One region of the Lactococcus sp. LG606 genome, then DNA from elsewhere that is predicted to be linked to it. Evidence: a T-box and tRNA genes for the amino acid it is inferred to sense, from the RefSeq annotation. Region 1 holds a T-box; the other holds one or more tRNA genes.

What was found. The T-box of region 1 lies ahead of J0J35_RS08130 (valine--tRNA ligase). A T-box ahead of a tRNA ligase gene usually reads a tRNA of that ligase, here a tRNA-Val.
Region 2: it encodes a tRNA-Val, which carries the amino acid that the T-box ahead of J0J35_RS08130 (valine--tRNA ligase) is inferred to sense. The anticodon was not compared.

The regions. Positions count from the first base shown of each region.
Region 1 is NZ_CP071301.1:1,645,895-1,661,221, reverse strand. It holds gene J0J35_RS08165 (helix-turn-helix domain-containing protein) at 1-367, shown strand, start outside; gene J0J35_RS08160 (VOC family protein) at 376-768, shown strand; gene rlmD (23S rRNA (uracil(1939)-C(5))-methyltransferase RlmD) at 869-2,374, shown strand; gene J0J35_RS08150 (GNAT family N-acetyltransferase) at 2,409-2,918, shown strand; gene J0J35_RS08145 (MmcQ/YjbR family DNA-binding protein) at 2,920-3,267, shown strand; gene J0J35_RS08140 (DUF1912 family protein) at 3,270-3,518, shown strand; gene J0J35_RS08135 (FusB/FusC family EF-G-binding protein) at 3,643-4,257, shown strand; T-box leader at 4,291-4,461, shown strand; gene J0J35_RS08130 (valine--tRNA ligase) at 4,553-7,195, shown strand; gene J0J35_RS08125 (glucose-6-phosphate isomerase) at 7,344-8,690, shown strand; gene rsmD (16S rRNA (guanine(966)-N(2))-methyltransferase RsmD) at 8,789-9,328, shown strand; gene coaD (pantetheine-phosphate adenylyltransferase) at 9,318-9,815, shown strand; gene J0J35_RS08110 (SepM family pheromone-processing serine protease) at 9,805-10,848, shown strand; gene adhE (bifunctional acetaldehyde-CoA/alcohol dehydrogenase) at 10,880-13,573, opposite strand; gene J0J35_RS08100 (lactonase family protein) at 13,729-14,769, opposite strand; gene rpsB (30S ribosomal protein S2) at 15,042-15,327, shown strand, end outside.
Region 2 is NZ_CP071301.1:1,353,081-1,368,407, reverse strand. It holds gene cysE (serine O-acetyltransferase) at 1-381, shown strand, start outside; gene cysS (cysteine--tRNA ligase) at 365-1,717, shown strand; gene J0J35_RS06810 (Mini-ribonuclease 3) at 1,710-2,111, shown strand; gene J0J35_RS06805 (DUF1033 family protein) at 2,197-2,568, shown strand; gene J0J35_RS06800 (hypothetical protein) at 2,711-3,259, shown strand; gene mnmG (tRNA uridine-5-carboxymethylaminomethyl(34) synthesis enzyme MnmG) at 3,414-5,288, shown strand; rRNA gene J0J35_RS06790 (16S ribosomal RNA) at 5,593-7,141, shown strand; tRNA gene J0J35_RS06785 (tRNA-Ala) at 7,252-7,324, shown strand; rRNA gene J0J35_RS06780 (23S ribosomal RNA) at 7,491-10,389, shown strand; rRNA gene rrf (5S ribosomal RNA) at 10,474-10,589, shown strand; tRNA gene J0J35_RS06770 (tRNA-Val) at 10,594-10,666, shown strand; tRNA gene J0J35_RS06765 (tRNA-Asp) at 10,669-10,741, shown strand; tRNA gene J0J35_RS06760 (tRNA-Lys) at 10,780-10,852, shown strand; tRNA gene J0J35_RS06755 (tRNA-Leu) at 10,899-10,980, shown strand; tRNA gene J0J35_RS06750 (tRNA-Thr) at 10,992-11,064, shown strand; tRNA gene J0J35_RS06745 (tRNA-Gly) at 11,135-11,206, shown strand; tRNA gene J0J35_RS06740 (tRNA-Arg) at 11,224-11,297, shown strand; tRNA gene J0J35_RS06735 (tRNA-Pro) at 11,339-11,412, shown strand; tRNA gene J0J35_RS06730 (tRNA-Met) at 11,441-11,514, shown strand; tRNA gene J0J35_RS06725 (tRNA-Ile) at 11,530-11,603, shown strand; tRNA gene J0J35_RS06720 (tRNA-Ser) at 11,610-11,699, shown strand; tRNA gene J0J35_RS06715 (tRNA-Phe) at 11,707-11,779, shown strand; tRNA gene J0J35_RS06710 (tRNA-Gly) at 11,783-11,853, shown strand; tRNA gene J0J35_RS06705 (tRNA-Ile) at 11,893-11,966, shown strand; tRNA gene J0J35_RS06700 (tRNA-Ser) at 12,005-12,092, shown strand; gene dnaG (DNA primase) at 12,166-14,052, shown strand; gene rpoD (RNA polymerase sigma factor RpoD) at 14,088-15,327, shown strand, end outside.

The DNA.
Region 1 (15,327 bases):
TTATAACATAGGTGTAGAAGCCACAATGGACGTCATTGGTGGAAAATGGAAATCTATCATTTTGTGTAACCTCAGACACCAACCACGCCGTCCAGGGGAACTTAAACGAAGTATTCCAGGAATCAGTCAAAAAATGCTTACACAACAATTACGTGAATTAGAGCTGGATAATATCATTGTCCGCACCGTTTACAATCAAGTGCCGCCAAAAGTTGAATATTCGCTTAGCCCATATGGTGAAAGCTTGAATAACATTTTAGATAATCTTTGTTCTTGGGGGGAAGATCACGTCCGTAATCTCAAAGCTCAAGGAGAAGAAGTCTGCATCTTGGAAGAAGATGAACTTACGGCTGAGAAGATAAGATAGAGGGAAACATGTATACACCAAATTTTAAGAGCATACATCATATCGCTATTATAGGGAGTGATTATGAAAAATCACGACACTTTTATGTAGATATTCTGGGATTTCCAGTAATCAGAGAAAACCATCGTCCGGATAAAGGGGATGTGAAAATCGATCTTCAAATGAATGACAGTACTGAAATAGAGCTCTTCATTAAAATTGATGCCCCTGAGCGTGTCTCCTATCCAGAGGCGAAAGGTTTACGTCATTTGGCAATACAGACCGATAATATTGAAGCAGACATAGCTTATTTATCGGATCAAGGGATTAAAGTTGAAGAACTGCGCGTGGATGAAATTACCAATAAAAAGATGGTTTTCTTCTATGATCCTGATGAATTGCCAATAGAATTACATGAATAGAAAAAAATTCCAGTGAAGGTACTGGGATTTTTCTTTACAATTAGGAGAATCCTTGGATGTTAGTGGTCCAATTATAGGGAAATTATGTTAAAATTGGGATATGATTAATCTGAAAATTGGACAAAAAATCCCACTCAATATCGAGCGTATGGGTATCAATGGCGAAGGAATCGCCTCTTACCATGGGCGCTTGGTATTTGTGCCTTATGCACTGCCTACAGAAGAAATTTTGGCAGAAATTACAGAAAATGCCCGCAATTTTTCACGCGCAAAAGTTGTTAAGATAAATAAAAAGTCAAAATACCGTGTTAAGCCTGAAGATCGTGTTTACCATGAGCTGAGTGGCTCACACATCATGCATCTTGCTTATCCGCAACAATTAGAGTTTAAGCGTGATTTGCTCCGTCAAGCACTTGAAAAATACCGTCCAACAGGTTGGAAGAAGTACGAACTTCTGCCAACACTTGGTATGGAAAATCCTTTGCGTTACCGTAATAAGTTGCAATTCCAAGTGCGCCGTCTAAACAATGGCGATGTCATTGCTGGATTGTACAAAGAAGGCACACACCATTTGGTGAATTTAGAGAATTGCTTGGTTCAAGACGAAGTCATTCAAAATATCGCTAATCGTATCTGCCGTTTGATTGAAAAATACAATTTACCTGTTTATGATGAGCGTAAAGTCATGGGGATTCGCACCATCGTTGCGCGACGCAGCCAAAAAACAGGTGAAGTCCAAATTATTTTCGTGACATCTGCACGCATTAGTCTAGATGGACAAGTTTGGCCTGCCCCACGTGAAGAGCTCTCAAAACGTCAACGCAAAGATTTGGTGAAGATGGATAATATTTTATCTGACTTGACGGAAGAGTTCCAAGAGATTGTTTCTGTATCAGCCAACTTCCATCCGAAGAAAACCAGCGAAATTTATGGTGACCGTACACAGATGCTTTTTGCGGAAAAAGAAACGATTACCGAAGGCGTTTTGGATTATGACTTTGAGTTGTCACCACGTGCTTTTTATCAACTCAATTCAGAACAAGCTAATGTCCTCTATGGTGAAGCTGTACGTGCGCTAAATCCGAAAAAAGATGACCGTGTGATTGATGCCTACTGTGGCGTTGGGACAATCGGTTTTGGTGTGGCCAAGAAAGTAAAATCTGTCCACGGAATGGATATTACGCCAGAATCTATCGCAGATGCTAAAATCAATGCAAAACGTCTTGGCTTTAAAAACTGTCACTATGAAGTAGGTAAGGCGGAGCGTATCATTCCTAACTGGTATAAGTCAGGCCATAGAGCCACAGCCCTTATCGTTGATCCACCGCGTACAGGATTGGATGATGCTTTGTTGGAAACAATCACCACTTATACACCAGAAAAACTGGTTTACGTGTCTTGTAATGTTTCGACTTTAGCAAAAGACTTAGTAATCCTTTCGCAATTTTACAGCATCGAATATATCCAATCTGTCGATATGTTCCCACATACAGCACGTACTGAAGCGGTAGTAAAAATGCGTAAACTTGCCCAACCTTTAGCAGCACCTTTTCGTGCAGAAAAACCCAAGCAAGGATACGACAAGCCACGTAGAAAAAGAAAATAAAATAGGGCGTTTAGTTTGAGCGGAGAGGAAAAGCATGATTTATTTAAGAAAGGCAACCAAAGCGGATGTTATAACCATTATGCCGATTATTGCTCAAGCGCGAGAATTTCTGGGCAAATCCGGGAGTGATCAATGGCAAGCTGAGTATCCTGCACAAAGTGATATTGAAAATTTCATTCAGGAAGATGTCGGTTATGTTTTGATTGTAGATGAAAAAGTTGCAGGCTTTTGTGCGATCATTACTGGCGAAGATACGCAATATACGAAAATTTATAACGGTGAGTGGTTAAATGATAGCTTAGACTATGTCACTGTCCATTGTTTAGCACTGTCTGACCAATACCGTGGTCTGGGTCTGACAAAATATCTTTTTTCAAACATCTTTACTCTGATGCAAGCACGCGGATATAAGGACTTCCGCGTGGATACGCATCCAGCTAATGCAGTGATGCAGGCAGTCTTTGAACGTGAGGGCTTTGAAAAGCGCGGTATGGTTTTCTACGAAGGAGATCGCTTCGCTTATCAACTCCTTTTAGGAGAATGAGATGAATAAAGAAAACTGGCTATCGTTTTGCTTAGCGCTTGGTCCAACTTTTGCAGATACACCTTTTGCAAAGATGGAAAAAGGGCCAGCGACGATTGTAGTGAAGCATCTAAAAAATAAAAAATCTTTTGTCTACATCTCGGAGCGTGAAGGCGAGCTTGTTTTGGCTGTCAAAGGTTTACCTTCAGTCAATGAGGAACTGCGTGAATCTTTTGACTCAATACGCCCAGCCTGGCACATGAATAAAACACACTGGAATGACATTCATTTTGGTGGTGACGTTTCAGAGAAACAAGCGAAACAGATGATTGAGAACAGTTATCATTTAATCAAACCAAAAAGAGAATAAAAATGGAATATAAAGAAAAATTTTTAAAAGATTTTAGTGAGTGGGTGGACCAACAGGTTCAACTTTCAGAAATTGCAATGAAAGCCGCAGAAAAAATTGCGCATGAAGATAAAAAAATTGAAGCAAAAGAAGCAGCTATTCGTTATGAAAGTCGTCTCGATGCCTATCAATTTATTCAAGGGAAATTTGAAAACTATAAAGCAGGTAAAGATTTCCATGAGGTACCAGACTTAGGTACAAAAACTTTTTAAGTAATAAGGAGGGTTTTATGGAATTAAATCCTATGGTTGGTAAACAAGTGCGAGTAACTGCTCTCGCATAAGTTTACCGCTAAGTTAACAATATTCTCACTTAGCGGATAGTTAAGGAGAAAAAATGAAAGCATACGAATACAACAGAATAAAATACCTTACCTTTGATCTCATTAATGTTTATCATTCGGTTAATGAAAAAGCCACAGTAGAAGCAGTTTATGCTCAAACTGTAGCTGAAATAGAAGAGCTCTCGAAAGCAAAAGAAGTCGGGGACTTTTTAGAGAGAATTGCTGACAGTAAAACAACTAAAGAGCAAGCAGAACGAGATTTGCTCCATTTAAAGAATTTAGTTGAACCTTTTGCCTTACCATCTGAAAGTCAGATTAAAAAGATTTTTAGGAAGGTCAAAAAGCTTAAAGTTCCAGCTCAAGCATCTTGGGACATGAAAGAACTCACCTATTTTGCTTGGAATGAAATTTCCAGTCAGCGAAAATATATCGTGACAAGTGACGGACGAGGTTTTTATGGGACGACTTCTGGAAGTATAAAAAATATCTGTGCGATTTGTCAAAAAACAAGCCAAGTGACACAATTTTTAGCAATCACTAAAAGAGGTTCTGATGGTACCTATACTAAGAACGGAACATATATCTGTGTTGATAGTGTGAACTGTAATCGACAAATGCAAAAAATAGAAGGTTTAGAGCATTTCTTAGAAATAATCAAAGAACGCTGAGCGACCTTGCAAAAAACTGACAAATCTGATAGAATAAAAACACTAAATGAGGAGTAACAAGTCTAGTCTTTGAGAGAGAAATCGGTCGCTGTGAGATTTCAGATGAAGCTTGTGAAGGTTGCATTGTGGTCAGTTAAATAAAATTAAGTGTCTGCTTTAAAAAAGGCAGGAATTTAGGTGGTACCGCGCGTGAGCGTCCTATTTTGGATGTTTAGGTGCGGTATTTTTTTATTGACATACTCTTGAACTTCTCCCTCGACATTATTAACTGTTTTCATACCGAAAGGAAAAATAAATGACAGAAGAATTATCAACAAAATTTAATCCTGCTGAAGTCGAAGCAGGGCGCTATGAAAAATGGCTCGAACAAGGTGTTTTTGCCCCTTCAGGTGACAAAAAAGCAAAACCCTATAGTATCGTTATCCCACCACCAAACGTAACAGGGAAGCTTCATTTAGGACATGCTTGGGATACAACCTTGCAAGATATTATCATCCGTCAAAAACGTATGCAAGGTTTCGATACCCTCTGGTTGCCAGGTATGGACCATGCAGGAATTGCAACGCAAGCCAAAGTGGAAGCGCGTTTAGCTGAAGATGGTATTTCCCGTTATGATTTAGGCCGTGAGAAATTCTTAGACAAGGTGTGGGAATGGAAAGACGAATATGCCTCAACCATCAAAGAACAATGGGGTAAAATGGGTATCTCTGTTGATTATAACCGTGAACGTTTTACTCTAGACGAAGGTTTGTCTGCTGCAGTCCGCAAAGTTTTTGTTCAACTTTACAAAAAGGGCTGGATTTACCGTGGTGAGTTTATCATTAACTGGGATCCAAAGGCCATGACTGCGCTCTCTGATATTGAAGTTATCCATAAAGATGTCGAAGGTGCCTTCTATCACATAACTTATCCTTTGGCGGATGGTTCAGGTGCACTTGAAGTAGCGACAACACGTCCAGAAACTTTCTTTGGAGATACTGCTGTTGCTGTTAACCCAGCAGATGAACGTTATGCCAAATACATTGGTCAAAGTGTTATTCTCCCTATCATTAACAAAGAAATTCCTATTGTTGGTGACGAACACGCAGATATGGAAAAAGGGACAGGTGTGGTTAAAATTACCCCTGCCCATGATCCTAACGACTTCTTGGTTGGTCAACGTCATAACTTGCCACAAGTTAATGTAATGAATGCTGACGGTACAATGAACGAGCTCACAGGCGAATTTAATGGTATGGATCGTTTTGAGGCCCGCGAAGCTATCATTAAAAAATTAGATGAGCTCGGCAACTTAGTTAAAGTTGAGAAAATGATGCACTCCGTTGGGCACTCAGAACGTACAGGCGTAATGGTTGAGCCTCGCTTATCGACACAATGGTTCGTTAAGATGGAAGAGTTGGCTAAAAATGCAATCGCAAATCAAAAAACAGAAGATGCGGTTGAGTTTTATCCTCCACGTTTTAACGACACTTTCCTCCAATGGATGGAAAATGTACACGACTGGGTTATTTCACGCCAACTTTGGTGGGGACATCAAATTCCTGCATGGTACAACGAAGCTGGCGAAATGTATGTTGGCGAGGAAGCCCCAGAAGGTGAAGGTTGGGTTCAAGATGAAGACGTACTTGATACATGGTTCTCTTCAGCCTTATGGCCTTTCTCAACTATGGGCTGGCCGGATGAAAAGGCAGAAGACTTCCAACGTTACTTCCCTACATCGACCTTGGTTACGGGCTATGACATCATCTTCTTCTGGGTTTCGCGTATGATTTTCCAATCACTTGAGTTTACAGGAAAAGCACCATTTAATAATGTACTTATCCACGGTTTGATTCGTGATGAAGAGGGACGCAAGATGTCCAAATCTTTGGGGAATGGTATTGACCCAATGGATGTGATTGAAAAATATGGTGCCGATGCTTTGCGTTGGTTCTTGTCCAATGGTTCAGCTCCTGGACAAGATGTGCGTTTCAGCTACGACAAAATGGATGCAGCTTGGAATTTCATCAATAAGATATGGAATGTTTCACGCTATATCCTGATGAATGCAGGAGATATCACAGCAGAAGAAATTTCTACTCATCTTGACCAAGTGGCAGCGAAAACAGCAGGTAATGTTACCGATCGCTGGATTCTCACACGTTTGAACGATACAATTGCGCGTGTTACGGAACAAATGGATAAATTTGAGTTTGGTGTTGCAGGTCATATTCTGTATAATTTCATTTGGGATGAGTTTGCCAACTGGTATCTTGAGTTGACTAAAGAAGTAATGTTTGGCGATGATGAAGCAGAAAAAGACGTCACACGTTCAGTACTTGTGCATGTCCTTGATCAAGTGCTTCGTCTGCTACACCCAATCATGCCTTTCTTCACAGAAGAAATCTTCGAAAAACTTCCGACAGCTGAAGGCAAATCTATTGTGGTGACTGAATATCCAGAAGTACGTCCAGAATTTGATGATGCAGAAGCTGGAGATGGTGTTGCAATGCTTATTGAAATTATTACAGCTGTACGTAATATTCGTGCGGAAGTGAATACGCCTTTATCAAAAGCCGTGCCAATGATGATCAAATCAGACAAAGAAGCCTTCCTGAACAAGGTGGCGCCTTATATCAGACGTTTCACTAATCCAAGCGAGTTAACTATTGCAGCGGATGTGGCAGCACCAGAACAAGCCATGTCATCAGTTGTTACTGGTGCGGAAATCTACCTTCCATTAGCAGGCTTGATTAATATCGAGGAAGAAATTGCTCGTCTCAATAAAGAACTAGACAAATGGCAGAAAGAACTCGATATGGTTAACCGTAAGCTTTCTAATGAAAAATTTGTGGCAAATGCCAAAGCAGAAGTTGTAGATAAAGAACGTGCTAAATTAGCAGACTATCAAGAGAAGTTTGAAAGCACACAAGCCCGTATTGAAGAGTTACAAAAATAGTTTATGAGACGTGGAAAAGTTCCTAATTGTGGGAACTTTTTCTTTTTGGTATAGATAGGTTTACAATATCTTAAATTTTCATTTCTTGTTAAACCTATGGAAAAGTGATAAAATAAACAAAGAAAAAAACTCTAAGGAGAGATATAAGATGGCACATATTAAATTTGACTATTCTAAATTGAAACCATTTGTAGCTGATAAAGAACTTGACGAAATTCAATGGCAAGTTGATGGCGCAGATAAACTTCTTCGTGAAGGAACCGGTGCTGGTTCTGACTTCATCGGTTGGTTAGATCTTCCAGAAGACTATGATAAAGAAGAATTTGCACGCATTCAAAAAGCAGCAAGCAAAATTCAATCTGACTCAGAAGTTCTTATTGTTATCGGTATCGGTGGTTCATACCTTGGTGCCCGCGCTGCAATTGACTTCTTGAACAACAGCTTTGTTAATCTTCAATCAAAAGAAGAACGTAAAGCACCACAAATTCTTTATGCAGGAAATTCAATTTCTTCAAGCTATCTTTCAGACTTGGTAGAATATGTGGCAGATAAAGATTTCTCTGTTAATGTTATCTCTAAATCAGGAACAACAACTGAACCAGCAATTGCTTTCCGTGTCTTTGAAGAACTTTTGGTTAAAAAATATGGCCGTGAAGAAGCAAATAAACGTATCTATGCAACAACAGATAAAGAAAAAGGTGCCGTTAAAGTTAATGCTGATGCAAACAACTGGGATACTTTTGTTGTGCCGGATTCAGTTGGCGGACGTTTTTCAGTTTTGACAGCTGTTGGTCTCTTGCCTATCGCAGCATCAGGTGCTGATATTACAGCTCTTATGGAAGGTGCTAACGCAGCGCGCAAAGAATATACAGCCACAGACGTACGTGAAAATGATGCTTATGCTTATGCAGCGCTTCGTAATATCCTTTACCGCAAAGGTAAACTTTCAGAAATCTTGATTAACTATGAGCCATCATTGCAATACTTCTCAGAATGGTGGAAACAGTTGGCAGGTGAATCTGAAGGCAAAGATCAAAAAGGTATTTATCCAACATCAGCAAACTTCTCAACAGACTTACACTCATTGGGTCAATTTATCCAAGAAGGTACACGTTCTGTATTTGAAACAGCTATTCGTGTTGAAAAACCACGTAAGAACATTAACATTCCTGAACTTGAAGCAGATCTTGATGGTCTTGGCTACTTGCAAGGTAAAGATGTTGACTTTGTCAACAAAAAAGCAGCTGACGGTGTTCTCCTTGCACACACAGATGGTGACGTTCCAAATATGATCGTTACTTTGCCTGAGCAAGATGAATTCACTTTAGGTTACACTATCTACTTCTTTGAGCTTGCAATTGCGATCTCAGGCTACTTGAATGGTATCAATCCATTTGACCAACCAGGTGTTGAAGCTTACAAACGTAACATGTTTGCACTTCTTGGCAAACCAGGATTTGAAGAATTGAGTGCTGAATTGAACGCACGTCTTTAATCAAAAATGAGATAAAAACAAAAACCACAGTACATCATTGAACTGTGGTTTTTTTGATGCTTGTGGGCGAAGAAGATACAGTGTGCTATAATAGAACAATGAGAGTTGTAGCAGGAAATTATGGTGGTAGACCACTGAAAACATTGGCAGGAAAAACAACACGTCCAACGACAGACAAAGTTAAAGGAGCAATTTTTAATATGATTGGTCCATATTTTGAAGGTGGACGAGTTCTGGATTTATTCTCAGGTTCAGGTTCGCTTGCTATAGAAGCTGTATCACGTGGGATGGACAATGCTGTAATGGTTGAAAAAGACCGTTCAGCACAGCTGGTGATTGCAGAAAATATTAAGATGACCAAGGAAGAGAAAAAGTTTCAACTTCTTAAAATGCCAGCAGAACGTGCTTTGGCTAATCTTTCTGGACAGTTCAACTTAGTTTTATTAGACCCACCTTATGCGAAAGAAAGTATTGTTGCTAACCTAGAAGAAATGCAGAAAAAAAACTTGTTGGCAGATGATGCTGTCGTGGTTTGTGAGACGGATAAGGAGGTCACACTTCCGGAAAATATCGGTCACTTGTCGTTAAGTAAAGAAAAAGTATATGGAATTTCAAAGGTAACCATCTATGAAAGATAAAATCGGTTTATTTACGGGCACTTTTGACCCGGTCACAAAAGGCCATCTTGATATCATTGAACGTGCCAGTAAGCTTTTTGATAAGCTTTATATCGGTATTTTTAAAAATGAAGCTAAAAATCCTTTGTTCAGTCTAGAAGAACGTGTAGCTCTAATCGAAACAGCCTTAGCAGATTTACAATTAACCAATGTGTCAGTCATTGCACATGCGAGTGATCTGACAGTAAATATTGCGGAGAAACTTGAGGTAACAGCGCTTGTTCGGTCCGTTCGCAATGCGGCTGATTTAGACTATGAGAAAAATATGATTTACTTTAACCGTGAAATGACAGGGGTCGAAACCATCTTACTGACTGCAAAACCAGAACTCGAAAATATTAGTTCTACCCGAATGCGTGAACTTTATCATTTTGGTCAAGACCTAAGTCGATGGTTACCTACAAATGTTATTGAAACATTGAATGAGAAAAAAGCACATGAAAAATGAAAAAATAAAAAAGCATAAAAAACTAAAGCTATTCTTTGCCATCGCGCTACCGCTTCTTATTGTAGTGGGTTTATTCTTCCCCTTACCTTACTATATCGAGCAGCCAGGAGGAACCATTCCAGTTAACCAAATGGTTGATGTTGCAGGGAAAAAAGACGAACATAAAGGCAACTTTTATTTAACGACAGTTGAAATGGTTCGCGCCAATGCAGCAAGTATGCTTTATTCCAAGTCGAACTCTTTTGCCACTGTTGTGAGTAGTGAAGAGATGACGGGTGGAATGACCAATCAGCAATTTGACTTGGTCAACCAGTTTTATATGCAGACAGCGCAAAACACGGCTATTTATCAGGCCTTTAAGTTGGCAGGGAAACCTTATGAGATGAAGTATCAAGGTGTTTATGTTTTGAGCATCACTGAGGATTCAACCTTTAAAAATGACTTACAACTTTCAGATACGATAACGGCAGTTAATGGACATACTTTCAAATCTTCAACTGAGATGATTGATTATGTATCGCAACAAAAAGTTGGGGATAGCGTTACCATCAAATATACACGTGTGGATGGCAGTAATCATGAAGCCACAGGTAAGTACATTAAGTTGAGTAATGGTAAAACAGGGATTGGTATTGGTTTAGTAGATCATACCCAGGTTGTGACAGACCCTAAAGTTAAAATCGATGCTGGAAGTATTGGCGGGCCAAGTGCTGGTATGATGTTTACCTTGGAAATATATAGCCAAATCACAGGCAAAGATTTACGTCAAGGACGCGAAATTGCAGGTACTGGAACGATCAATGAGGATGGCAGCATCGGGCAAATAGGTGGCGTTGATAAAAAAGTTGCTACAGCAAGTAATGCGGGCGCAAAAATTTTCCTTTGCCCAGATGAAACGGAAGAACAGACAAAGGCTTCTGGTACAACAAATAACTACACAGAAGCGCTTGCGGCAGCTAAAAAGTTGAATACAGATATGAAAATTGTACCTGTAAAGACGATTCAAGATGCGCTAGATTATCTCGAAAAATAAAAAAAGCTGTAAATTACAGCTTTTTTTATGCTTAATATTGATCTTGTAAGAGTGTTTTAAGCTCTGAAATACTTGGCTGGCGTGGATTTCCAGGTGTGCATTGATCATCATAAACAAGGTTTGCAAGCTTATCGAGTTCACGTTCCAAGTGGTTTTTATCAACACCATTTCCTGATAGAGTGACATCGATATCGATGCTGTCCGTCAATTTTTTAATTTCCTTAATAAGTTTGTCTACGAGTTCCGCATCATCTTTACCTGTAAGACCAATATAACGCGCAATTTCAGCGTAATCTTCTTGGGCACGGTAAATCTCATAACGTGGGTATGGTGTACGTTTAACGTTTCCTGTTACAGCGTTAAATTTAATGACGTGAGGCATAGCGATAGCGATAGCTAAACCATGTGGTAATTCAAACTCACCCCCCACTTTGTGGGCTAGGGAGTGATTAATACCGAGAAATGCATTGGCAAAAGCCATACCAGCTAAGGTTGCTGCATTGTGCATATTGGCGCGTGCGACTTGTCCTTCTTTAGAAGGCTTTGATGGGTCGTAGTGATATGAGGTTGTCAAATTATCAAAGATTAACTTAATGGCACGAAGTGATAATGGTTTAGTATAATCCGAAGCCATGACTGAAACATAGGATTCAAGCGCGTGACTGAGGGCATCAATACCTGACCAAGCCACAGTACGTTTTGGCACGGTCATAACAAATTCAGGGTCAACAATAGCTACTTGAGGTGTAAGTTGATAATCAGCTAAAGGATATTTAACATGGGTTTCATCATCGGTGATAACAGCAAAGGGCGTTACTTCAGAACCTGTACCAGAAGTGGTCGGAATACATACCAATTGCGTTTGATCTTGATGCGGGAATTTGACGATACGTTTACGAATATCGATGAATTTTTGCGCCAACTGCTCAAAGAGAGCTTTTAGTGCAACGTCATCATTGAGGTCAACCTCTCCACGAACAGAGTATTCATAAATCAAGCGGCCAATTTTTGCTGCATCAAGTGGAGAACCACCGCCGAGTGCGATAACTGTGTCAGGTTTAAAATCAGCCATTTGTCGAGCAATTTCAATCGCTTGTGAAAGTGTTGGGTCAGGTTTTACAGAACCATATATTGAAGTTTGAACTTGTGTTTCACGAACGGCCAATTGTTCAAGCATGTGGTCGACAAAGCCAAATTGCAACATGCCGTGGTCTGTGACGACAAAAGCACGCTCGATATTAGGCATTTCTTGTAGGTAAGAAATAGAGTTGTTTTCGTAGTAAATTTCTTTTGGCAGACGAACCCATTGTGGGCGATTACGACGACGTGCCACTGTTTTGATATTCAATAGATCATATGTACTCAAATTGTGTGAGATTGAATTTTTCCCCCATGAACCAGTTCCTAAAGTCAGCGATGGACGCATTGCATCAGTATAGATATCACCAACGCCTCCAATAGAATCTGGTTGGTTAACTAAGATACGTGCAGCACCAATAGCATCAGCATATTCTTTCACAAAAGGATCGTCTTGTGCACCTATCTGGATAGCCGCATTATGCCCAGCGCCTTGATAAGCCAAAAGTTTCTGAACGATGGCGGTACCATTTTCGCGTGAGGTAGATTTGTAAATTGACAAAAGCGGGCTAAGCTTTTCAGAAGAGAGAGCTTCACCAATGTTTTTTTCTTCCAATTCAAAGAGAAGAACATCTTTTCCTTCAGGTACTTTTACGCCTGCTTGTTCAGCAATCCATGGGCCAGGACGGCCGGCAACTGGACCAGTTACTCCGAAGCCCTCACCCGCACGCTCAACAAAAACAAATTTTTCGATGGCTGAATAATCTTCCTTTGGAACATTGTAAGCACCGTGAGCTTGAAGTTTTTCGAGGAATTCATCGTAAATTTCTGCAGCAACTACAGCAGAGTTTTCGGTAGCGCAAATCATGCCGTTATCAAAACGTTTAGAAAGTAGCAGGTCTTCAACTGCACGATCCACATTTGCAGTAGCATCAACGAAGACGGCACCATTACCTGCTCCCACTCCTAGTGAAGGATTGCCTGACTTGAGTGCTGCATTAACCATTCCGGGTCCACCTGTAGCTAGAATAGAAGCAATACCGTGGTTTTGGATAAGTGCAGTAGTGTTGTAAAGACTTGGATCTTCGACCCATTGGATAAAGTTCTCAGGTGCCCCAGCTTTTAGGGCAGCTTCGTAGACAATACGTGCGGCATGAGAGGAACAATTTTGGGCTTGAGGATGAAAGGCGAATACGATAGCATTTCGTGTTTTTGCTGTTAAAAGTGATTTGAAAATTGTTGTAGAAGTAGGGTTGGTTGTTGGTACAATTCCTGCAAGCACACCCAAAGGGGCTGCAATTTCTACTGAGCCAGCAACTTTGTTCTCGCTGATTACTCCTACTGTTTTATCATTTTTAATTGAATTATAAACAGATTCTGAAGCAAAGCGGTTTTTAGTATCCTTATCCTCAACGATTCCTCGCCCTGTTTCATTATGAGCTTCGTGCGCAAGTTCCAGGGAATGTTCGCTTGCCGCTAAGGCCATTGCTGCGACAATTTTATCTACTTGCACTTGTGTGTAGCCTTCAAATTGTAAAGTGGCTTGATGTGCTTTTTTGACAAGACCGTCTGTATATTGCTCTGCTTTTTCCGCAAGTACAGCTTTATCAGCGGTTGTTAGTTCTTTTTTGGTATTCTTGCTTGACATATTTAAATTTCTCCTTTGTGAAATTTATCACGTTATTATTTTAACAAACTTTGAAAGTGCTGTCAAATAATATTGTGTAAAACCACACAAACTTTTTTTGATAAAATACTATCTGCATTTTAATGATAAAAAAACCGCCTTAAGGGCGGTTTTCATTAGAGTGTTGGTAAAATACATGTGCCCTCTGGGCTATAAAAATCTTTTTGCTTAAGTGTGAGCATTCCTGTTTTCCTATTACGGCGGAAAAGACTAATATTATCGCTATCTTGATGTGCTACGATAATAAAATCTTCTGTACTGTTGAAATTGAAATCGCGGGGCGTTTCCCCTTCAGTTTTTACAATATCTTCTAAAGTTATCTTTGTCCCTAAGGGGCTCACACTGTAGATGGCGATAGAATTATGTCCACGATTTGAAGCATAAAGAAATGCACCATCGGAAGAAAGACGGAGAGCAGATGCGCTCTTTGTGCCTTCAAAATCTACTGGAAGAGTACTGATTGTTTCCAGTGCAGCAAAGCGTCCTTTTTCTTCATTATAGCTGAGAACAGTTACAGTAGAAGAAAACTCACCAATAGCATAAGCAATCTTACCATTGGGATGGAAAGTAAGATGACGTACTCCAGTACCTGCAGGCATACGATAGAGGCTTACAAGAGAGAGCTTGCCTTCTTCACCAACAACATCGTAAACTGTAATCTCATCTGTACCCAAATCACAAGTAACTAAGCGTCCGTCAGGTGTAAGATCTGTGTAATGCACGTGAGGGCGTTCTTGGCCAGGGTGTACTTTTGATCCCTCGCCTTCATGTTTTACAGTGTCTGTTAAGGTAAGCGACCCATCTTTTTGAATTTTGTAGACACGGATTTCCCCTAAGTGATAATTGGCACCGTAAACAAAACCACGTTTATTATCAACGGCTACATAGCACAGAGGTGCGCCAACACTAGTAACATAGTTGAGAAGCTCTGTTTTACCTCTTTTATAGCTGAGAGCAGCAATACCGCCACCATTTTCATCTGCAGCACAAGTGTAAAGGTGCTGTTTTGTTTTGTCCAAAGCAAAATAAGTAGCATTTTGAACATGAGCAACTTCAGTTAGATTAGAAAGTTCTTCCTTTGCAATATCTAGGTCAAAACTATAAATCCCCTTTGATTCACGCTTAGTGTAACCGCCAACTAGAATTTTTTCACGCATATCTTGGCTCCTTTAACATTTAATATTCGTATAATTATTTTATCATAAATGAGCGTTTTCAGGAAACTAAATCTCTTGGAATTTGCGAAGATAGGACAGCCAACAAAATGACACAACAAGCTCTTGCAATAAGGGAGTGTTTAGTGTATAATAGTACTGTTGTCTATGGGCAATAATTTCACATTTTGACTTGACAGTGTCGTAGTGCACTTGTGTAGCGGCATTGGCTGACAGTTAAAAGAGGAAAAACTATTTTAAAAGGAGACATTAATATGTCAGTTATTTCAATGAAACAACTTCTTGAAGCTGGTGTTCACTTCGGTCACCAAACTCGTCGTTGGAACCCAAAAATGAAACCATACATCTTCACAGAACGTAATGGTATCCACGTTATCGACCTTCAAAAAACAGTTAAACTTGTTGACGATGCTTACAACTATGTACGTAACGCTTCATCTGAAGGTGCTGTAGTACTTTTTGTTGGTACTAAAAAACAAGCTTCAGAAGCTGTTAAAGAAGAAGCACTTCGTGCTGGTCAATACTATGTAAACCACCGTT
Region 2 (15,327 bases), 290 kb from region 1:
CCAGGAGCAACGATTGCCCACGGAGTTTTTATCGATCACGGTTCTGGATTGGTTATCGGGGAGACAGCGATAGTAGAAACAGATGTTAAACTTTATCACGGAGTAACCCTTGGAGGGACAGGGAAAGATAAAGGAAAACGTCACCCTACGGTGCGTAAGGGGGCCTTAATATCAGCACACTCACAGCTGCTTGGTCCTATCGAAATTGGCGAAAATGCCAAAGTCGGTGCTGGTGCTGTTGTCGTAAGTGATGTCCCACCTGAAGTTACAGTAGTAGGTATTCCAGCAAAAGTTGTTCGAGTTAAGGGACAAAAAGACTCAGAGAAAATTTCGTCCATAGAAGAAAAAAGGGAGGCGAGCTACCATGCTTCACATCTATAATACAATGACAAGAAAAATCGAGGAGTTCCATCCTCTCGAAGAAAATAAGATAAAGATGTATGTTTGTGGACCAACAGTCTATAACTATATCCATATCGGGAATGCACGATCTGTTGTTGCTTTCGATTTAATCCGTAGATATATGGAATACCGAGGCTTTGAAGTGATTTACGTCTCTAACTTTACAGATGTTGATGATAAAATTATCAAAGGAGCCTCTCAGGAACATCTTACACCACTTGAATTATCCGACAAATATATTGCCGCATTTTATCAAGATACAGATGCTCTCAATGTTAAACGTGCAACGGTAAATCCAAGAGCAACTAACTATATCGACAAGATGATTACCTTTATTCAAGATTTAATGGATAAAGGGTTTGCTTACGAAGCCGAAGGCGACGTCTATTTCCGTGTTGCAAAATCAAAAGGTTATGCTAAGCTCGCAAATAAAAATTTAGAAGAACTGCTGCAAGGCGCTTCTGGTCGAACAGATGAAGAAACAGTACGTAAAGAAAGCCCAGCGGATTTTGCCTTATGGAAATCCGCGAAAAAAGACGAAATTTCTTGGTCAAGCCCTTGGGGTGAAGGACGTCCAGGGTGGCACATCGAATGTTCAGTGATGAGCAGTGACCTTTTAGGGGATACTTTAGATATACATGCGGGAGGAGCTGATCTGGAGTTCCCTCATCATACCAATGAAATTGCGCAATCAGAAGCTAAAACAGGTAAAAAATTTGTGAACTACTGGATGCACAATGGATTTGTAAATGTTAGCGGTGAAAAAATGTCTAAGTCTTTAGGAAACTTTAAAACCGTGCATGAAATGCTCGACGTAGTAAGTCCAACAGTTCTCCGCTTTTTCTTGGCTACGACTCATTATCGCCGGCCTGTTAACTTTACAGATGAAGCCGTACAAGATGCAGAAAATAATGTCAAGAAGATTGAAAATGCTTACCGCAATCTTGAAGTAGAAGGTCAGGCTGACTTAGAAGTTCTTGCTAAATTCAAAGCAGAGTTTGAAACAGCAATGGATGAGGACTTTAATATTGCGAATGGTTTAACTGTTTTTTATAACTTTATCACTTGGGTAAATAAGGGAAATGGTGGATTAGAAGTTAAAGCCTTCTTTGAGGATGTTCTCTTAATTCTCGGTTTGCGTTTTGAAAATCAAGATACAAGATTAGATGCTGAAATTGAAGACTTAATCGAAGCAAGACAAGCGGCAAGAGCAGCACGAGATTTTGCTCAAGCAGATAAGATTCGTGATGAATTAAAGGCACAAGGGATTGTGCTTGAAGATACTGCTCAAGGTGTGAGGTGGCATCGTGAATAAAAAAGATGCAGAGTTATTAAATGGTGTAGCACTCGCCTATATCGGAGATGCTGTTTATGAAGTTTTCGTTAGAGATTATCTCCTCGATAAAGGATTAACCAAACCTGGAGAACTTCAGCGACAAGCCACGCAATATGTTTCCGCTAAAGCACAGGCTGCCTTAATTCGTAAAATGGAAGACGTTGACTTTCTAACAGAAGAGGAACTTCTTTATTTCAAGCGTGGACGAAATGCGCACTCTAAAACAACAGCGAAAAACACAGATGTTGTGACTTATCGTATATCTACAGGCTTCGAAGCAGTTGTAGGTTTCTTACACTTGACTAAAAAGACCGAACGTTTAGAGGAGTTTGCTGCGTTTTGCATTAAGAATATTGACATATCTGTAAAATAGTGCAAAATATTTCTCAAAAGCATATTTTTTCGTTACAATACATAACAAGAGATGTATATTAAAGAAAAGAAGCTGGACAAGAAATATGTATAGAGTAATCACAATGTCAGGCTATGATGAACCATGGTGGTTTTTTGAAGACTGGCAAAAAGATATTCAATCAGTAGATGAATATGAAGACTTCTATCAAGCTTTGAAAAAGTACAAAAGTGAATGGCTAAAAATGGCAAAAAGCTATAAAGAATTTAAAAGCCAAGATGACCTTTTAGCTGCATTCTGGAGAAGTGGAGATGAGATCTGGTGTGAAGAATGCGCAGGATATCTCCAACGCTATCAAAGTTTGATGCTTTTAGAAGACTGGCATGTACTTCCAGTAGAGAAAAAACGCTGGGCGTATGGTAAATCTTCTGGAGAATTACCTCCTAAATTTTGTAATAAATTTTGGGATAAAAATTAATCAAGTATAAAAGACTTTTAGCCATTAAGCTAGAAGTCTTTTAATGTCAAAAAGTCTCCAAGTAAAACGTTATTGAAGATTAAGTTATTTTGTTATAATTATTTTATAATCAAATTCTAATCGAAATGGAAAGGAGCTTTCCTTGAAAAAACTGCTTGTTATCACAGACGTTACATTAGTTCTTACTGCTGTTCTTTTAATTTTTGCTGTGAAACAGGATGAACATTCTGTTGTCGCGCCAACAATAGAGTTTGCGAAAGCAGACCAATACAGCCCAGCAAAAACAGTTAATATTGAGCAAATAAAGATGGGAAATTTTGAAACTATTCATGGGGATTGGGTTAATTATGAAAGTGATATTGATGGCAGAAGAGCACGTGTTTTGGATTCAAAAGTGACGAAGCAGAAACGGGATTTTTATCTCCAATATGGAGGTATAAATGAACAAACAGGACAGATTTATTTGTGGATGTATTTGGAAGGTATTGCTCCTGAAAATGGTTCCCGATTTGAAATATATCCTAAAGGCACACCTATTCCGGTCAAATTAAGGAACGGCACGATTGATTATTCTGGCAAATATGATCCGACATCTCGAGAAAAAGACAGAATACTACCAGAAGGCTCAGCACGAACAGTAGAGGAACTTGCTTCGTTGGTCTTGTATCGTGATGGTGAAGCAGTATCGTAAAAATAAATAGGAAAATACTCTTGAAAAAATTTTTGAAAAGAGTTAAAATAGTCCTATCATAAAAACTCGATGGTCAAGGCTCGGGAAGATATGTGCTTTTTAGCATGTATTTTTCACTGGCTTTGGCTTTTTGTTTTGTAAAAATGGAGAAATTATGGAATTTCAAGAAAAATATGATGTCATAGTGATCGGCGCGGGACATGCTGGTGTAGAAGCAGCACTCGCTTCAGCTCGTATGGGCACCAAAACCCTTCTATTAACAATTAATCTCGACATGGTTGCTTTCATGCCCTGTAATCCTTCAATCGGAGGTTCTGCCAAAGGAATAGTTGTTCGTGAAATTGATGCCTTAGGTGGCGAAATGGGGCGAAATATTGACAAGACCTATATTCAGATGAAGATGTTGAATACCGGTAAAGGGCCTGCTGTCCGTGCCTTACGTGCACAAGCAGACAAGGCACTATATTCGCAAGAAATGAAGCATACAGTAGAAAATCAAGAGAATCTAACCTTACGTCAAGCTATGGTCGAAGAAATTTTGGTTGATGATGGAAAAGTAACAGGCGTAAAAGTTACAACGGGGGCGAAGTATGCTGCCCAAGCAGTTATTGTTACTACAGGAACTGCTTTACGTGGTGAAATTATCATCGGTGAGCTTAAATATTCCTCAGGACCAAATAATTCGCTAGCCTCTGTCAGCTTGGCTGATAACTTACGCAATTTGGGCTTTGAAATTGGACGCTTTAAAACAGGAACGCCACCACGTGTACTCTCATCAAGTATTAATTACGATGCGACAGAGATTCAACCAGGGGATGAAAAGCCTAATCACTTTAGCTTTTTGTCAAAAGATGAAGATTACCTTACAGAGCAAATTCCTTGTTGGCTGACGTATACAAGTAAGACAACACATGAGATTATACAAGAAAATTTGCACCGTGCTCCAATGTTTTCAGGGATTGTCAAAGGTGTCGGCCCGCGTTATTGTCCTTCTATAGAAGATAAAGTTGTACGCTTTGCAGATAAGCCCCGTCACCAACTTTTCTTAGAACCAGAAGGGCGGAATACAGAAGAAGTATACATCCAAGGTTTATCCACAAGTTTACCGGAAGATGTTCAGTTTGATTTGGTCCGTTCTATTCCTGGTTTAGAAGATGCAAAAATGATGCGTACTGGCTATGCTATCGAATATGATGTGGTATTACCTCACCAGCTCCGTCCAACACTGGAAACGAAACTAGTTTCAGGACTTTTCACTGCAGGACAAACAAATGGTACATCTGGCTATGAAGAAGCAGCTGGACAAGGTTTGGTTGCAGGAATCAATGCAAGTCTTAAAGTTCAAGGTAAAGAAGAGCTCATCCTTAAACGAAGTGATGCATATATCGGTGTAATGATTGATGATCTTGTGACTAAAGGAACTTTAGAACCCTATCGTTTACTGACTTCTCGTGCTGAATATCGTTTGATTTTACGCCATGACAATGCAGATATGCGTTTGACATCTATTGGACGAGAAATTGGCTTAGTTGGTGACGAACGCTGGGAGGCTTTCCAAGATAAACTAACTTCTTACCAAACAGAGATTGCTCGTCTCAATAAAGAAAAACTTAAACCACTTGCCGATACGCAAGAAAAACTTGGGATGATGGGATTTGGGCCAATCAAAGATGCTTTGACGGGTATTGAATTTTTAAAACGTCCTGAAGTGAAGTATTCTGATGTAGTTAGATTTGTCGGTGAATCTTCTGAGAAACTTGATCGAACTGTTATTGAACTTATTGAAACAGAAGTTACCTATGAGGGATACATCAAAAAAGCAAAAGAACAAGTTGAAAAGATGCACCGTTTAGAAGCTAAACGCATTCCTAAAAATATGAATTGGGATGCATTAGACAGTATCGCAACGGAAGCACGCCAAAAATTCAAGAAAATAAATCCTGAAACTCTAGGCCAAGCGAGTCGTATTTCAGGAGTAAATCCTGCCGATATTTCCATTTTGATGGTTTATCTTGAAGGAAAAAGATAAAAAACAAGAAACCAGCCCCCAAAGTGTCTGGTTTTTTTATAGTCTTTAAACGTGACAACGGCGGGGTTTTCCGAACGAGTGTAAAAAAAAGGGAGAAAAATCACAGTTTATTCTTGACAGAACAAAGTGAGTTTGATAGAATATAATAGTTGTCGCGAGAGAGCGTATCTCTTACGAGAGCGATAGACCTTTGAAAACTGAATAAAGTAGAATGACTATATGCGAGAAGTTAACTTCTTGTATACCAACTGTCAATTCAATAATGAAAGACAAAACAACAGCCAGTTCATTTGATGAACTAAATTTAAATGAGAGTTTGATCCTGGCTCAGGACGAACGCTGGCGGCGTGCCTAATACATGCAAGTCGAGCGATGATTAAAGATAGCTTGCTATTTTTATGAAGAGCGGCGAACGGGTGAGTAACGCGTGGGAAATCTGCCGAGTAGCGGGGGACAACGTTTGGAAACGAACGCTAATACCGCATAACAATGAGAATCGCATGATTCTTATTTGAAAGAAGCAATTGCTTCACTACTTGATGATCCCGCGTTGTATTAGCTAGTTGGTAGTGTAAAGGACTACCAAGGCGATGATACATAGCCGACCTGAGAGGGTGATCGGCCACACTGGGACTGAGACACGGCCCAGACTCCTACGGGAGGCAGCAGTAGGGAATCTTCGGCAATGGGGGCAACCCTGACCGAGCAACGCCGCGTGAGTGAAGAAGGTTTTCGGATCGTAAAACTCTGTTGTTAGAGAAGAACGTTAAGTAGAGTGGAAAATTACTTAAGTGACGGTATCTAACCAGAAAGGGACGGCTAACTACGTGCCAGCAGCCGCGGTAATACGTAGGTCCCAAGCGTTGTCCGGATTTATTGGGCGTAAAGCGAGCGCAGGTGGTTTCTTAAGTCTGATGTAAAAGGCAGTGGCTCAACCATTGTGTGCATTGGAAACTGGGAGACTTGAGTGCAGGAGAGGAGAGTGGAATTCCATGTGTAGCGGTGAAATGCGTAGATATATGGAGGAACACCGGAGGCGAAAGCGGCTCTCTGGCCTGTAACTGACACTGAGGCTCGAAAGCGTGGGGAGCAAACAGGATTAGATACCCTGGTAGTCCACGCCGTAAACGATGAGTGCTAGCTGTAGGGAGCTATAAGTTCTCTGTAGCGCAGCTAACGCATTAAGCACTCCGCCTGGGGAGTACGACCGCAAGGTTGAAACTCAAAGGAATTGACGGGGGCCCGCACAAGCGGTGGAGCATGTGGTTTAATTCGAAGCAACGCGAAGAACCTTACCAGGTCTTGACATACTCGTGCTATCCTTAGAGATAAGGAGTTCCTTCGGGACACGGGATACAGGTGGTGCATGGTTGTCGTCAGCTCGTGTCGTGAGATGTTGGGTTAAGTCCCGCAACGAGCGCAACCCTTATTACTAGTTGCCATCATTAAGTTGGGCACTCTAGTGAGACTGCCGGTGATAAACCGGAGGAAGGTGGGGATGACGTCAAATCATCATGCCCCTTATGACCTGGGCTACACACGTGCTACAATGGATGGTACAACGAGTCGCCAACCCGCGAGGGTGCGCTAATCTCTTAAAACCATTCTCAGTTCGGATTGCAGGCTGCAACTCGCCTGCATGAAGTCGGAATCGCTAGTAATCGCGGATCAGCACGCCGCGGTGAATACGTTCCCGGGCCTTGTACACACCGCCCGTCACACCACGGAAGTTGGGAGTACCCAAAGTAGGTTGCCTAACCGCAAGGAGGGCGCTTCCTAAGGTAAGACCGATGACTGGGGTGAAGTCGTAACAAGGTAGCCGTATCGGAAGGTGCGGCTGGATCACCTCCTTTCTAAGGAATATAAAAAAAGATGTTGTTCTACTTTATTCAGTTTTGAGGGGTCTATAAAGACCAAACAAGCAGTCTTTTGATGCAAGATAGAGAAGATTGCGTTGAGAGAAGGGGCCTTAGCTCAGCTGGGAGAGCGCCTGCTTTGCACGCAGGAGGTCAGCGGTTCGATCCCGCTAGGCTCCATAAGATACGGAAGTATCTTGTCAACGAAGACGTTAAAATAGGAATTGATCATTGAAAACTAAATAACAATATCTTATAACGATAAATAAACCGAGAAATGGTAAAACATTTCTGTAAAGCTGCGAATTATTTTAAATAGTTCGAAAAAACTTATACTTGTTTTAATGGCAAAGTTAATAAGGGCGCACGGTGGATGCCTTGGCATTAAGAGCCGAAGAAGGACGTGACTAACGACGATATTCTAGGGGGAGCAGTAAGTACGCATTGATCCCTAGGTCTCCGAATGGGGAAACCCACTATGTTATGCATAGTATCCGTAAGTGAATACATAGCTTACGAGAAGGTAACGCAGAGAACTGAAACATCTAAGTACCTGCAGGAAGAGAAAGTAAAAACGATTTCCTAAGTAGCGGCGAGCGAACGGGAAACAGGCCAAACCAAGAAGCTTGCTTCTTGGGGTTGTAGGACTGCAACGTGGACTTAAAGTCTATAGAAGAATTACCTGGGAAGGTAAGCCAAAGAGAGTAATAGCCTCGTATTTGAAATAGACTTTATACCTAGCAGTATCCTGAGTAGGGCTGGACACGCGAAATCCAGTTTGAATCCGGGAGGACCATCTCCCAAGCCTAAATACTCCTTAATGACCGATAGTGAACCAGTACCGTGAGGGAAAGGTGAAAAGAACCCCGGGAGGGGAGTGAAATAGCACCTGAAACCGTGTGCCTACAAGAAGTTCGAGCCCGTCAATGGGTGAGAGCGTGCCTTTTGTAGAATGAACCGGCGAGTTACGTTATGATGCGAGGTTAAGCTGAAGAGGCGGAGCCGTAGCGAAAGCGAGTCTGAATAGGGCGCTTTAGTATCATGATGTAGACCCGAAACCTAGTGACCTATCCATGAGCAGGTTGAAGGTGCGGTAAGACGCACTGGAGGACCGAACCAGGACACGTTGAAAAGTGTTTGGATGACTTGTGGATAGCGGAGAAATTCCAAACGAACTGGGAGATAGCTGGTTCTCTCCGAAATAGCTTTAGGGCTAGCGTCGCAATTTAAGTGTATTGGAGGTAGAGCACTGTTTGGATGAGGGGCCCATCTCGGGTTACCAATTTCAGATAAACTCCGAATGCTAATACACATGTGCGGCAGTCAGACTGCGAGTGCTAAGATCCGTAGTCGAAAGGGAAACAGCCCAGACCACCAGCTAAGGTCCCAAAATATATGTTAAGTGGAAAAGGATGTGGGGTTGCACAGACAACTAGGATGTTAGCTCAGAAGCAGCTATCATTCAAAGAGTGCGTAATAGCTCACTAGTCGAGTGACCCTGCGCCGAAAATGTACCGGGGCTAAACATATTACCGAAGCTGTGGATTTAATATTAATTAAATGGTAGGAGAGCGTTGTAATCAGCGATGAAGGTATACCGTGAGGGGTGCTGGAGCGATTACAAGTGAGAATGCCGGTATGAGTAGCGCAAGATAAGTGAGAATCTTATCCACCGTAAGACTAAGGTTTCCAGGGGAAGGCTCGTCCGCCCTGGGTTAGTCGGGACCTAAGGCGAGGCCGAAAGGCGTAGTCGATGGACAACAGGTTGATATTCCTGTACTAGTATTGTTAGTGATGGAGGGACGCAGTAGGCTAAAGGGAGCCAGTTAATGGATTCTGGTCTAAGCAGTGAGGTGTGGAATGTGTCAAATGCATTTTCCTTTAACATTGAGCTGTGATGGGGAAGCAACTACGGTTGCGAAGCCCTTGATGTCACACTGCCAAGAAAATCTTCTAGCGTTAATTCAATACTACCCGTACCGCAAACCGACACAGGTAGTCGAGGCGAGTAGCCTCAGGTGATCGAGAGAACTCTCGTTAAGGAACTCGGCAAAATGACCCCGTAACTTCGGGAGAAGGGGTGCTGTAGAAATACAGCCGCAGTGAAAAGATCCAAGCAACTGTTTATCAAAAACACAGCTCTCTGCTAAACCGCAAGGTGATGTATAGGGGGTGACGCCTGCCCGGTGCTGGAAGGTTAAGAGGAGGGGTTAGCTTAGGCGAAGCTCTGAATTGAAGCCCCAGTAAACGGCGGCCGTAACTATAACGGTCCTAAGGTAGCGAAATTCCTTGTCGGGTAAGTTCCGACCCGCACGAAAGGCGTAATGATTTGGATACTGTCTCAACGAGAGACTCGGTGAAATTTTAGTACCTGTGAAGATGCAGGTTACCCGCGACAGGACGGAAAGACCCCATGGAGCTTTACTGCAGATTGATATTGAGTACCTGTGAAGCATGTACAGGATAGGTAGGAGACTTTGACCTTGGGACGCTAGTTTCAAGTGAGTCGCTGTTGGGATACTACCCTTGCTTCATGGTTGCTCTAACCCACACGCATAATCGGCGTGGGAGACAGTGTCTGTCGGGCAGTTTGACTGGGGCGGTCGCCTCCTAAAGAGTAACGGAGGCGCCCAAAGGTTCCCTCAACATGGTTGGAAATCATGTGTAGAGTGTAAAGGTATAAGGGAGCTTGACTGCGAGAGCTACAACTCGAGCAGGTAGGAAACTAGGGCTTAGTGATCCGGTGGTACCGCATGGAAGGGCCATCGCTCAACGGATAAAAGCTACCCTGGGGATAACAGGCTTATCTCCCCCAAGAGTTCACATCGACGGGGAGGTTTGGCACCTCGATGTCGGCTCGTCGCATCCTGGGGCTGTAGTCGGTCCCAAGGGTTGGGCTGTTCGCCCATTAAAGCGGCACGCGAGCTGGGTTCAGAACGTCGTGAGACAGTTCGGTCCCTATCCGTCGCGGGCGTAGGAAATTTGAGAGGATCTGCCCTTAGTACGAGAGGACCGGGGTGGACTTACCGCTGGTGTACCAGTTGTTCCGCCAGGAGCACCGCTGGGTAGCTATGTAGGGAAGGGATAAGCGCTGAAAGCATCTAAGTGCGAAGCCCACCTCAAGATGAGATTTCCCATTCTTTATGAATTAAGAGCCCTGAGAGATGATCAGGTTGATAGGCTGGAAGTGGAAGTCCTGCGAGGGATGGAGCGGACCAGTACTAATAGCTCGAGGACTTTACCAAGTAATAGAACATATGAGTTCAGCTTTACTTATTTATCAAGAGATTGTTATTTAGTTTTGAGTGTTCAATACATTCAGACCATGATTTGGTATTCATTGCATAGGAGATACACCTGTTCCCATGTCGAACACAGAAGTTAAGTCCTATTACGCCGGAAGTAGTTGGGGGTTGCCCCCTGCGAGATAGGGTAAATGCCAAGTGATTGGGAGTTTAGCTCAGCTGGGAGAGCATCTGCCTTACAAGCAGAGGGTCAGCGGTTCGATCCCGTTAACTCCCATAGGTTCCGTAGTGTAGCGGTTATCACGTCGCCCTGTCACGGCGAAGATCGCGGGTTCGATTCCCGTCGGAACCGTTTCAAGTTGATAGACTTGAAAGGTAATAAAAGAAATAGACTCGTTAGCTCAGTTGGTAGAGCATTTGACTTTTAATCAAAGGGTCGCTGGTTCGAGCCCAGCACGGGTCATACTTTAACAATAGGTTGAGGTATAAAGCGTAAAAGAACTTGTCAAGCGGATGTGGTGAAATTGGCAGACACGCTAGATTTAGGTTCTAGTGCTTTAGGGCGTGGGGGTTCAAGTCCCTTCATCCGCATTTCTTTTATAGCCGACTTAGCTCAGTTGGTAGAGCATCTGATTTGTAATCAGAGGGTCGCGTGTTCGAATCATGTAGTCGGCATTCCTTTAACTGTTGGACCTAGTGTAGTGCAGCTAGAGGTATTTAGAAAGTTTTTCTTTCTTTAAGCGTTGCGAACGTAGTTCAGGGGTAGAACACAACCTTGCCATGGTTGGGGTCGCGAGTTCGAATCTCGTCGTTCGCTTTGAAATTAAATATTATGCACCCGTGGCTCAACTGGATAGAGTACCTGACTACGAATCAGGCGGTTGCAGGTTCGAATCCTGCCGGGTGCATTGATTTCTGAATGAAATCATGATGATAATGAACTTTATCTCGGGAAGTAGCTCAGCTTGGTAGAGTACTTGGTTTGGGACCAAGGTGTCGCAGGTTCGAATCCTGTCTTCCCGATTGATAGATTATTCTATCAGAAATTTTTGGCGGTGTAGCTCAGCTGGCTAGAGCGTTCGGTTCATACCCGAGAGGTCGGGGGTTCGATCCCCTTCGCCGCTATTATATTTTACAGCTGGATCTTTAGCTCAGTTGGTTAGAGCTCTCGGCTCATAACCGAGCGGTCGTTGGTTCGAATCCAACAAGATCCACTTTTTGGAGGATTACCCAAGTCCGGCTGAAGGGAACGGTCTTGAAAACCGTCAGGCGGGTAAAACCGTGCGTGGGTTCGAATCCCACATCCTCCTTTCCTTTGGCTCGGTAGCTCAGTTGGTAGAGCAATGGATTGAAGCTCCATGTGTCGGCGGTTCGATTCCGTCTCGCGCCATTTGCGGGTGTAGTTTAGTGGTAAAACCTCAGCCTTCCAAGCTGATGTTGTGAGTTCGATTCTCATCACCCGCTTAAAAATTTTCTGGGATATAGAAGATTTTTTAATAATTTGGGAGCATAGCTCAGTTGGTTAGAGCACTGTGTTGATAACGCAGGGGTCCGAGGTTCAAATCCTCGTGTTCCCATAGATGTTTATAATATCTATATATTGTGAATAACTGGTGGGGAGTTACTCAAGAGGCTGAAGAGGACGGTTTGCTAAATCGTTAGGTCGGGAAACCGGCGCGAGGGTTCGAATCCCTTACTCCCCTTCCGTACAACGACTATTGTTGAATAGTCGTTTTTTATGCTTTATGTAGAATGTTTAAGATGAGAGGGGGTTATATGGCTTTTCTTACGAACGAAGAAGTAACCGAGTTAAAAAATCAGGTAAATATTGCTGATTTAATTTCACAATATGTGCCTCTCACTAAGTCTGGAAAGAATTATTTAGGGCTATGTCCTTTTCATGGGGAAAAAACACCAAGCTTTAATGTCAATGCTGATAAAGGGTTTTATCACTGTTTTGGTTGTGGAAAATCTGGCGATGTTATTGATTTTATAAAAGATTATAAACAAGTTGGTTTTGTGGATGCAGTAAAAGATGTTGCGAGTTTTGCTGGAATCACCTTAAATATTGAGAATGATTCTACTGCAGAAAAAGATAATCCTCATGCAATGCTTTATGATATAAACAATCAAGCTGCACGGCTTTATAATATTGTTTTGACTTCGACAGAAATCGGTGAAAAAGCTCGGCTTTATTTAGAAAAACGTGGGATTACTTCTGAGATTATCAAGCAGTTTAATATCGGCTTAGCACCAGACGAAAATGATTTCATTTTTAAAAATCTCTCTGGAAAATTTGATGAAAGTGTTCAAGCGAATTCCGGGCTTTTCAACTTTTCAAGTAACAAGGTTTTTGATGCTTTTCAAAACAGAATTATGTTTCCACTCAAAAATGAGTACGGGCATGTTGTGGGATTTTCTGGCCGAAAATGGCAAGAAAATGATACAAGTAAGGCAAAGTATATTAATACAAGTGCAACAAAAATCTTTGATAAATCTTACGAGCTTTATAATTTGGATAGAGCAAAACCAGTTATTTCTAAAACACGTGAAGTTTACTTGATGGAAGGTTTCATGGATGTTATTGCAGCTTATAAAGCGGGTGTATATAATGTTGTGGCGACTATGGGAACAGCCTTAACTGATAAACACGTAAAGCGTTTAAAAAAAATAGCTAAAAATTATGTTCTTATCTATGATGGCGATCAGGCAGGTCAAAATGCAATATATAAAGCAATTGATTTGATTGGTGAAGAGAAGACACAGATTGTTCGTGTTCCAGAAGGCTTGGATCCAGATGATTACAGTAAAAAATATTCTTTAGAATCATTAGCTGGTCTGATGGAAAACAGCAGGATACAACCGACAGAATTTCTGATTGATTATTTGAAACCTGAAAACCTTTCAAATCTGCAAAACCAATTGGATTTTATTGAGCAAATGGCGCCTGTTATTGCAAGGGTTTCGTCAATTACAGCACAGGATGCTTTTATAAGAAAATTAGTTGAGATTTTACCTGATTTCGAGTATAATCAAGTAGAGCAATCTGTCAATTTAAAGCGTGAAAACGTCCTTAAATCAAGGGCAGAAGCGGGAAATTTTGAAGAGAGTTTTGGGAGATTTTCGGAAGAAGATTTTTCGAATTATCCTGATCCTGGTTTTATTGCAACGGAGCAAGATTATTATGGTGATTTTCCTTCTGGTCAAGAGGCTGCTAAAACTGTACAACAGCCGCAACTTCCAAGTTTATCACGAAGTGAACGGGCAGAGGAACAACTTTTGAATCGCATGATTTATCATCAGAGTATTCTTCAAAAATTTGCGGAGGATGAAACTTTTCGCTTTGTCCATCAGCGTTACCAGAACCTTTTTGACAAAATCATACTTGAGGTTATGAGTTTTGAAGAAATTGATCCTTCTCACTTTGGTACCTCATTAGATACCGATGAGAAAAATTTATTTTATCAAATCTTAAGTCTTGATTTGCCAGATGAGACAAGTAGTCAGGAGCTCGAAGATTTGGTGGCCGTTTTTGCAAAGGAAATGGAGCAAATAAAGTTTAGTGAATTGCAAAAACAACTAGAGAATGCCCAAAAAGTAGGCAACAAGGAACGTGAGCTGGAACTCACAATCCAAATCATTAATCAGAAGAAAAAAATATAAGCTATTGCTTATATTGTTCATTGGGGAGGATTAAATTGGCAAGTAATAATAAAAAAAGAATCAGTCAAATTGCAAAAGAAACTGGAATCACTAACAAAGCTTTAATCGCAAAAGCACAAGAGCTTGGTATGGCGGTTAAATCGCATTCAAGTTCTATTTTTGAAGCTGAAGAAGCAAAACTCCTTGCGGCAATGGATTTTAAACCAATTATTGTTGAAAAAGTTGATGTGGAAGAGTTAAAAGAAAAAGGTTCTAAACATGTAACTTCTGTTAAAGAAAAAGCGGCCAAGAAAATCGATATTAAAGATTCGGATACTTTTGACAATAAGGCTTTTGATAAAGCAGTAGCAGCTTATATTACAAAACGTAAACCTCTCGAAGAAGCTTTAGATGATGAAATTACAGATGAGCTTGTGGTGAAGTTTGGTTTGGAAGCCGAAGCTATCGAAGATTTGCTTCAACAAATCCAAGATGCAGGTATTTCTATTGTTGATAAAGAAGGAAATCCTAGTCCATTAGCTTTGCAAGCTGAAGAAGAAGAAAAGCTTGATGATAATGCCATGGATGAAATCGTGACAAATGTCCGTATTGATGATCCTGTCCGTATGTATCTTAAGGAAATCGGACGTTATCCATTGATTTCGCTTGAAGAAGAAACAAAACTTGCGGAAGCTATCGTGGCAGGTGGTGATGAAGCAGAATTTGCCAAACAAATGCTTGCGGAAGCCAATTTACGTTTGGTTGTTTCAATTGCAAAGCGTTATTCTGGACGAGGGATGCAATTCCTGGATTTGATCCAAGAAGGAAACATGGGACTTATGAAAGCTGTGGACAAATTTGACCATACGAAAGGTTTCAAATTCTCAACTTATGCGACCTGGTGGATTCGTCAAGCAATCACACGTGCGATTGCTGACCAAGCACGTACAATTCGTATTCCTGTCCACATGGTCGAAACAATCAATAAGTTAATCCGTGTACAACGTAATCTTTTACAAGAATTAGGTCGTGATCCTTTACCAGAAGAAATTGGTAAAGAATTGCACATGACACCTGATAAAGTTCGTGAAGTCTTAAAAATTGCGCAGGAACCTGTATCATTGGAAACACCTATTGGTGAGGAAGACGATTCACACCTTGGAGATTTCATTGAAGATGATGTGATTGAAAGTCCGGTAGACTATACCAACCGTATCTTGCTTCGTGAACAGCTTGATGAAGTTATGGATACCTTAACGGACCGCGAAGAAAACGTATTGCGTATGCGTTTTGGAC